DNA from 4 places in the Thioalkalivibrio sp. ALE20 genome. Region 1 is predicted to be linked to each of the others. Evidence: predicted binding sites of a transcription regulator. Region 1 holds the regulator's gene; each other region holds the start of a gene.
The links. Region 1 encodes sigma-54, which starts transcription at its own class of promoters, with help from an activator protein. Its sites were predicted from a motif close to TGGCANGNTNCNTGCTT; they were not measured.
Positions count from the first base shown of each region.

Region 2: the regulator sigma-54 is predicted to act here: its motif matches at 1,030-1,046, upstream of urtA (urea ABC transporter substrate-binding protein).
Region 3: the regulator sigma-54 is predicted to act here: its motif matches at 1,029-1,045, upstream of F790_RS0100800 (nitrate regulatory protein).
Region 4: the regulator sigma-54 is predicted to act here: its motif matches at 1,281-1,297, upstream of F790_RS0109660 (HupE/UreJ family protein).

Region 1 covers NZ_KB906472.1:389,070-391,240, forward strand. The annotation lists gene F790_RS0105260 (PTS sugar transporter subunit IIA) at 1-173, opposite strand, end outside; gene hpf (ribosome hibernation-promoting factor, HPF/YfiA family) at 178-516, opposite strand; gene F790_RS0105270 (RNA polymerase factor sigma-54) at 520-2,040, opposite strand; gene lptB (LPS export ABC transporter ATP-binding protein) at 2,125-2,171, opposite strand, start outside.
Region 2 covers NZ_KB906476.1:51,160-53,330, reverse strand. The annotation lists gene urtA (urea ABC transporter substrate-binding protein) at 1-947, opposite strand, end outside; gene ureG (urease accessory protein UreG) at 1,193-1,822, opposite strand; gene F790_RS0109690 (urease accessory protein UreF) at 1,844-2,171, opposite strand, start outside.
Region 3 covers NZ_KB906471.1:164,652-166,822, forward strand. The annotation lists gene F790_RS0100800 (nitrate regulatory protein) at 1-995, opposite strand, end outside; gene F790_RS0100805 (DsrE family protein) at 1,123-1,479, opposite strand; gene F790_RS0100810 (hypothetical protein) at 1,570-1,812, opposite strand; gene F790_RS0100815 (TMEM165/GDT1 family protein) at 2,116-2,171, shown strand, end outside.
Region 4 covers NZ_KB906476.1:45,538-47,708, reverse strand. The annotation lists gene F790_RS0109665 (urease accessory protein UreD) at 1-611, opposite strand, end outside; gene F790_RS0109660 (HupE/UreJ family protein) at 622-1,221, opposite strand; gene speE (polyamine aminopropyltransferase) at 1,562-2,171, opposite strand, start outside.

The sequences.
Region 1 (2,171 bases):
GTGGAGCCCAGTTTTTCGCGGGCCGACATGGCTTCGAACGCGGCACTGGCCGCCAGTCCGTCCGCGGCCCCGTCCACCAGCAGATCGGCGAGGGTTTCCAGCGCTCGTTTCTTGCTGGAGCAGTCGGTTTCCAGTCCGATGCGCTCCGGGGTGATGAGCTCGGCCGGATTCATCGGCTTACTCGGGTTGTTCGCGGTTGCGCTGGGCGCCCTCGGCGCGATGATGATCCTTGACCTTCTCCTTGTGCTTGATCAGCTGGCGGTCGACCTTGTCGATCAGGCCGTCGATGGCGGCGTACATGTCATCGTGGCTGGCCTCGGCGTGGATGTGGTTGCCGCTGACCTGCAGATTCGCTTCCGCCTTGTTGTGCAGCTTCTGCGTCTTCTCGTGGTTCAGCACCACGTGCACGTCGATCACCTTGTCGAAGTGGCGTTCCAGCTTCTGGAATTTCTCGTTGACGTAGTCGCGCAGGGCGTCGGTGATGTCGACGTGGTGTCCGGTGAGATTGATCTGCATGGGTCAGGCTCCTTTCGGTTTGCTTCCGGTCGGCATGGCGGCCATCTGGCGGCGCTCGCTGGAGGATGGCAGGTTCATGCCCTCCCGGTATTTGGCCACGGTACGCCGGGCCACGTTGATGCCCCGATCCGCCAGGATCTGGGCGAGGCGGGAATCGCTGAGCGGTTTGCCCGGCGTTTCCTCTTCGATGAGTTCGCGGATCATGGCACGAATCGCGGTCGCGGAGCATTCCCCGCCGTCACTGGTGCCCACGTGACTGGAGAAGAAATACTTGAATTCGAACACCCCGCGGGGGGTGTGCATGTATTTCTGCGTGGTCACCCGCGAGATCGTGGACTCGTGCATCTCCAGGGCTTCGGCGATGTCGCGCAGGATCAGCGGCTGCATCGCCACCTCGCCGTGTTCCAGGAACCCCTGCTGGCGTTCGACGATCGCGCGCGCCACGCGCAGCAGGGTGTCGTTGCGGCTGTGCAGGCTCTTGATGAACCATCGCGCCTCCTGCAGCTGATCGCGCATGAAGGCGCTGTCGCGGGCATCGGAGACCTGGCGGACCATGCCGGCGTAGAGGTCGTTGATGCGAATGCGCGGGGCGATCTCGGGATTCAGGTCGACCTGCCAGCCCCGGTCGGTATGACGCACGTAGACATCCGGGACCACGTATTCCGGCGGTGTCTCGCTGATCTGGGCGCCGGGGCGCGGGTTGAGCGTGCGGATCAGGTCCAGCGCCGCGGCCAGTTCGTCGCCATCGCGTACGCCGCTCTGGCGCTGCAGGGCCTTGTAGTCACGCCGGGCAAGGGCGTCCATGCCGTGTTCCAGAAGCGCGCGCGCCGCCTCGCGCGAGGGCGCGTCCGGCGCCAGCTCGCCCAGCTGGACCTCCAGGCACTCGCGCAGATCCAGCGAACCGACCCCCAGCGGGTCGCAGTGCTGCAACCAGTGGCGTACGGCCTCGACCTCGTCGGTGTCGACGGGGGGTTCTTCACTCCGGCTGATGGTCTCGGCCAGGGTCTCGACGTCGCCCTCGAGGTAGCCGTCGCCGTTGATGGTGTCGATCAGGGCGGCGCCGATGCGCTGGTCGCGCGGGGTCAGGTGCGACAGATGCAGCTGCCACAGCAGGTGATCCTGCAGCCCGCCGCCGTCGTCGTCCGAGGTGTTCTCCAGCGGGTCGCGGTCGTCCAGACCGCGCGGGCTGGCGCTGGCGTCGTAGATGTCTTCCCAGCGGCTGTCGGTCACCAGCTCGTCGGGGATGACGTCCTCCGAGCCGCCGGCATCCACCGTTTCGCCGGTGCCGGCGGTGTCGCTGCCGCTCTCGCCGTCGTCGGTGTTCGCGTCGCTGTCGGTGTCCCCCGCGTCGGCACCGAGTTCGTCATCCTCGGCCTGTTCCAGCATGGGATTGCTTTCCAGCGCCTGCTGGATCTCGGCCTGGAGCTCCAGCGTGGACAGCTGCAGCAGCCGGATGGCCTGCTGCAGCTGCGGCGTCATGGTCAGCGTCTGACCGAGCTGCAGATTCAGCCCGGGCTTCAGCATGAGTTGGGAAAGGCGTTGGTCACCATAAGTGAATAGTAATCCCTTGCTGCGGGCTTGTGCACCGCCCGGGTGCGGCGGTCGGTGTCACAGGCGGAAGTTTTCGCCGAGGTAGACCTCGCGCACGCGGGTGT
Region 2 (2,171 bases), on a different contig from region 1:
ATCCACCGCTCGGTGAAGCGTTCGTTCTCCGGGGTCTCGATGGACATGAAGTAGTTCCAGGCGGCGAGGTGGCCCGCGAGGGGGTCGGTGTCCATGCCGCGGAGTTCTTCCTCGCCCACCGAGGTCGCCAGTACCGGAACGTCGATGGGGTCGATCCCCTGGTTCGCGAGCTCCTGATAGAACGCGACGTTGGAGTCGCCGTTGATGGTGTTGATCACCGCGGTGGGGCCATCCTGGGAGAAGCTGTCGATGTCGCTGACCAGGGTCTGGAAATCGGCATGTTCGAACGGGAAGTAGACCTCCTCGATGGCGTCGTCCGAAATCCCGTGGGCATTCAGATAGGCACGCACGATGCGGTTGGTGGTCCGCGGGAAGACGTAGTCAGTGCCGACCAGGAAGAAGCGCTCGGCGCCGCCGCCCTCGTCGCTCATCAGATATTCCACGCCGGGCAGGGTCTGCTGGTTCGGCGCGGCGCCGGTGTAAAAGATGTTGCGCGAGGACTCCTCGCCCTCGTACTGAACCGGGTAGAACATCAGCCCGTTGAGTTCCTCGAGGACCGGCAGGACCGCTTCACGGGACACTGATGTCCACGAGCCGAAGATGACGTCCACGTTCTCGCGCTCGATCATCTCACGGGCGTGTTCGGCGTAGGTGGGCCAGTCGGAGCCGGGGTCCATCACCACCGGTTCGAGTTCGCGGCCCAGCAGGCCGCCGTTTTCGTTGATGTCCTCGATGGTCATCAGGGCCACGTCCCGGAGGGACGTCTCGCTGATGGCCATCGTACCCGACAGCGAGTGGAGGATGCCCACCTTGATCGGATCTTCGTCGGCCTGTGCGGTTATGCCTCCGCCGGTTGCCAGGCCCAGGGCCAGTGCGACACCGGTGGCGGTGCGGGTGGCCCGGCGCGCGAGCGAAATTTGCGGGGGGTGGCTCGTGTTTGGATGCATCGACTGTCTCCGTTCTCCGCTAGGGATCGTTTCCAGGGAACAACCCGGCACTCCGTAATACCGGCGCCGGACATTCCCGGGGCAGCAAGCTGTGTGCCATGAACGGAAAACGGGGTCTTGCGCCCGGTGTCCGCAGTCATCTCCGGTCGGGAGGGGAGGGCGGACTGCATGCACATGGTGCATCTGTCTCGTGATGGGGCGGAGGTTGCCGCACGGGTGTGCATCGTCCGCCGGGCGGTCGCTGCTCAGGCCGATTCCCTGGCGGGGAGCATCCCATGCTCGATGATGAACCGGACGACTTCATCCAGGCCCTCGCCCGTGCGCATGTTCGTGAAGACAAACGGGCGCTCGCCGCGCATGCGCCGACTGTCGCGGTCCATGACCTCCAGCGATGCACCGACCCCCTCGGCGAGATCGATCTTGTTGATCACCAGCAGGTCGGAACGGGTCACGCCGGGCCCCCCTTTGCGCGGGATCTTGTCGCCCGCGCAGACGTCGATCACGTAGATCGTCAGATCGGACAGCTCCGGACTGAAGGTCGCGGACAGGTTGTCGCCGCCGCTCTCGACGAATACCACCTCGAGGCCGGGAAAACGGATGCCGAGGTCGGCCAGGGCCGACAGGTTCATCGAGGCATCCTCGCGGATCGCCGTGTGCGGGCATCCGCCGGTTTCCACCCCGACGATGCGTTCGGCCTCCAGCGCGTCGTGGCGGGTCAGGAACTCGGCATCCTCGCGGGTGTAGATGTCGTTGGTGACCACGGCGATGCTGTACGTCTCGCGCATGCGCTGACACAGGGCCTGGAGCAGGGCCGTCTTGCCGGAGCCGACCGGCCCGCCGATGCCGACGCGCAGGACTCGGGGATTCAGTGACATGGGTGCCTCCCGGGAATTTCGCTAACTGCGGAACAGGCGTGAATACTGGGTTTCGTGCAGGGCGCTGGCGATGGCGACACCGGGGGCCGTGCCGCCAATCGCCGCGTCGTCCCGCGCAAGCCCCTCCCGTGCAGCCCCGCCGATGGTCGAGGCCAGGCGGTGGAGCAGGCGCTGACCGGCGGTCTGCCCCAGCGGGACCAGCTTGATCGCGGCCGCGACCTGGTTCTCGCACCAGGACCAGAGAATCGCCTCGGCTCCTTCCTCGACCGGGATGGACCAGCGCGCCAGCGCCAGCGCGAACAGCGTGGCCCAGGTGGCTTCGGGATGACCCTGCCACCGGTCGGCCTCG
Region 3 (2,171 bases), on a different contig from region 1:
TCCGGCGCGCCGAAGAACACCGCATACGGGACGCTGTCGCGCAGTTCCGACTCGGCGAGTTGCGCGACCCGGTCACGCACCGCGCCGAGGTCCGCGCGATCCGCCGTGATGCGTGCCGAGCAGCACTCGTTCAGGTGCATCTCCAGCAGATCCTCGATCTCCTTCATCGCGTCGATGCGCGCGGTGGTACAGGCAAACCATTCCTCGGCCCGGGCGGGGTCGTGGTGCCCTGAGGCCTCGGTACAGGCCCGGCGGCGCAGACGCTCGATGTCGGCGGCGAAGGCCGCCGTCTGCAGCTCGCGCCAGGCGGCACAGGCCGCCGGTGCCGCGAACTCGGAGAAGATGCGGAACGCCCGTTCCTGGGCATCGATCCGATGGACCAGCGCCTGGCGCAGTTCGGGCTCGAAGTTCGCGGCGCCAAACCCGGCGGCCCCGATCGCGCGCTCCTGCCCTGCCAGTTCCTTGCCCTGCATGAAGTTCAGCAGGGCCACCAGGGCCCGCGAGACCTCGGGATCGGTCGCCGAATCCGCAGCCTCGAACACCAGGGCCATCAGGGCGCGAATCAGCTCGCTGAAGCCGCGGGTCGAGTCCATCGGGCTCAGGGTCAGCTCCAGGACCTCCTCGCGCAGGCTGCCCAGGCCGGACAGGCCATGCAGCGCCAGCGCCATGCGCCCCAGCAGCCGACTGCGGCCATGGGCGCAGGCGTCCGGGGCCAGCCAGCCATCCAGGTGCTCGCGGAACGCGGCCGCGGCGGCGTCCGATTCGGCCCGGTACTGCTCCAGTTCGCGGGTATAGCGCTGGCCGCCGGACCCGATCCAGAGGCTGGAGGCCCCGCGCTCGCGCTGCAGGGCATGCACCAGCGCGCGGATGCGCCCGACCAGCTGCACCGCCTCCAGCAGGCGCTCCAGGCTCACCACCTCGCACTTGCGCGAGGCGACCAGGAAATCGCCAATGGACTCTTCGAGGGAAAAATTCGGGGATGTGTTCTGGGTCATGCTCGTCGTCCGTGAATCACTCCCGGAACAAACAAGCATGCGATGTGCCAGTTCGACCGACTGACAGCGGGGGTACAAACAAAAACGGGCGGGGCATCACGCCCCGCCCGCGGAACGGCACGGCCGATCAGAAGCTCATGGAGCGGTCGAACTCGGCGACGGCCTGGACGTAGTGGCCCATGCCGGCCATCTCGGCGTTCGGCAGGAAGTTGTGCTCGCCGACGTCGCGACCCTTGGCGCAGGCCTCGCAGGCCCAGAACGGAACGCCTTCACTCACCAGCGAATCCACGATGTCCTTCATTGCCGGCATGTTATGGCCGACGATCTTGTCGTACACGTTGCGGTTGGCGATGTTCACGGCCTCGCCCTGCAGCCAGACGGTCACGTCGTGGCCCTGCTGCTTGGCCACATTGGCGGCAATCATGCCAAGCGTGGCGCGGGTCGGGTCGTCGGTACCGGCGGTGACGGCAACAATAAAGCGCATGGGAGTCTCCCGGGGTTGAAAAGGTGCGAAATCGGTAGCGGCCGGCAAGCGGCGCGTCGATTTCCCACAAGCCAGGGAGAAACAATCGGCTCAGGGGGCGCCCTTCGTGGTGAGACTGTTGCGATAGAGCTTGAACGCCATCAACAGCCAGGGCACGGCATGGACGACCAGGTCGAGCACATCGAGTGGCCGGGTAAGTTCCCCGGCAAACAGCCAGCGCAGTTTCTCCGCGACATGCGGCTCGGGGATCCAGGGGGCCAGGCCGACGGTCGCAACCAGCAGTGCGAACAGCCAAAGGGGGGCCCGATCGACCCAGTAAAGGAAGCGTTTCATCGCGCGCATGCTACCCAAGCCCCGGCGGCGGCGCAGCCCGGAGCCGCGATCGTCCTTGCCCGCGCGGACCGGGATGACTAGAGTCCTGCCAGCTTCAGGGGAGTAGCGACCCGGGTGGCCTTGCCTCACCGGGGTCTGCATCAACAGATTCGATCCTCCGCCCGGAGGACCGTGGTGCAGACAGCCCCGCCGCCGATGCGGCACCGGGCCCCGCGAGACCTGTGGCATGGCGCCCCGATCCGTGGCCGGGTGGGTGGTGCGATGTCACGTGTCTTGCCCACCCACCCGGCCCGGAAGACCGTCATGGAAGCCCTGCTCGTCTCTACCGTCATCGTCGCCATCGCCGAGATGGGCGACAA
Region 4 (2,171 bases), on a different contig from region 1:
AGGCCCCAGGGGCGGCTCAGCAGCGGATCGCCGTGGGCCAGATCAAGGCGGTCATGTACCAGCGGTCGGCCGTCGCGCTCGATCCACAGATCCTGGGTGCACACTCCGCCCTCGTAGTGGTCGCCATGCGCCGGGCGTCCCAGGCACAGGACATCCCAGGTGCACAGGCGGGCGCCGGGTCCCAGGCGGAAGTGGTTGTGCAGCATCACGCGGGAGCGACCGTGCAGGATGGTTTCCGTCGGCAGGAACTCCAGGCTCGCGTCGGGCCCCACCGTGAAGCTTTGTTCCTGGCGGGCGCTGGCTGCCTGCGTCCGGTAGAACTTGGCCGCGGCAGGGGTGGTCAGCAGCGCCCGGCTGCCGGCGTCCAGCTCCGCTTCCAGCTGCAGGCGATCGCCGCCGGCGACGCCCCCGGGGGGATGGATCACGTAGCAGTGGCAGACATCGCCTTCGGGGAAGAAGCTTCGCTGCACCAGCAGCGGGCCCTCGTGACGGCGGCGGGCCAGCCGGGTCCGTCCGCCACGCGAGGCGAAGCTCAGCTCCAGGCGCCCGAGCCATCCGTCCCGGGTCTCCGGGACGGTCTCTGTAGCGCCAGCCAGTTCCACGGGGGTCATGTCCACGCCGCTAGACCACCAGCAACAGATAGACGCTGGCGGCGACCATGGCCCCTCCGGCTGCCTGTCCCACCGGGCGATCGAGAGCCGTATCGCGTATCCGGGAGGCGGCCAGTGCGCCGGCGGTCAGCAGCAGGGCGCTGGCCAGCAGGAAACCGGCGGCGAATCTCAGTGCGGACAGGTCGGCCGCCATTTCGGCACCGTGGGCGAAGCCGTGCAGCGCGGCGAAGCCGGCCGCGATCGCGGCGGTCACCACCAGCGGGAGACGCGTGCCGAGAAAGACCAGCACGCCGGTCAGCAACAGCGAGGCGAGGATGCCGAATTCGACGGTCGGCAGTGGTCCTTGCGCCACCCCCACGGCGAAGGCGAGAGCCAGAGTGGCCAGTACCGCCGTGCCGGAGATCAGAGTGCCCGGGATTCGCTGTGAGCGGGCCATCCAGAACCCGATTCCGAGCAGGACCAGCAGGTGATCGAGGCCGGTGAACGGGTGCAGAAAACCCGCAGCGAAGCCCGCTTGTTCGTGGACGTGGTGCCCGTGGTGGGGATGGGCCAGCGCCATCACGGGCGCAAGAAACAGAACAACGAATGCGATGCAGCGTCGATGCAGCATGGTTCTCCTCGCTGGAATCTCGGTGCGGCGCGCAGGAATGCGCCGGCCGTAACCCGTGCAAGCAGGAGCCATGCCATGGCTTCCCGGGAGGGATTGTGGAGCGTGGAGGCGGGTTACGGGGGGGCGATCCGCGCAGCGAATGTTCCGTCGTGGTGCAGCCCGTCTCGGGGTTGCATCAAGATGGATCAGGCTGCCCTGAGAGTGTGCGAGCGCGGGAGGTTTCGAGGCGGTGTCTGCTGATGCCGGGCGGATGCCGGAAGGCATGCAGAGGCGTTACTCCCGGCTGAAGCCGCCACCCCGCGCCGGCCCGGCGCCGGGGTGGCGGACCGGCGCGGCCGGATCAGGCGAACAGCTTGCGGCGGAAGAATTCCGGGGTGGCGCCGGCGGCGCGGTGGATGGCCGCGTTGTAGTAGTGCGTGACGAACGGGATCTCCTCGGCGGCTTCCTCGCGCAGGAAGGCGACCGGGGCGTCCTTGGAGGCGATGGTGCAGGTCCACCAGCCGGAGGGGTAGGTGGGCTGCGGGAAATGCATGGTGAGGGCGTCGATGAAGCCGGTCATGCGCAGGCTGTCATGCATCGGCCGCAGGATGCTGTCGGTGTGCAGCAGCGGGGATTCGCTCTGCTGCACCAGCAGGCCATCGGAGCCCAGCGCCTTTACGCAGTCGCGGTAGAAATCCGCGGAGAACAGGCCTTCGGCCGGGCCGACCGGGTCGGTGGAGTCGACGATGATCACGTCGATGGAGCCCGGTTCCGCGTCCTTGATGTACTGGATGCCGTCGTCGAACAGGAGTTCGGCGCGCGGGTCGTCGTTGGCGTCGCACAGCTCGGGGAAGTACTGCTCGGACAGGCGGGTCACGCGTTCGTCGATATCCACCTGCGTGGCCTTTTCCACCTCGTCGTGCTTGAGTACCTCGCGCAGGGTGCCGCAGTCGCCGCCGCCGATGATCACC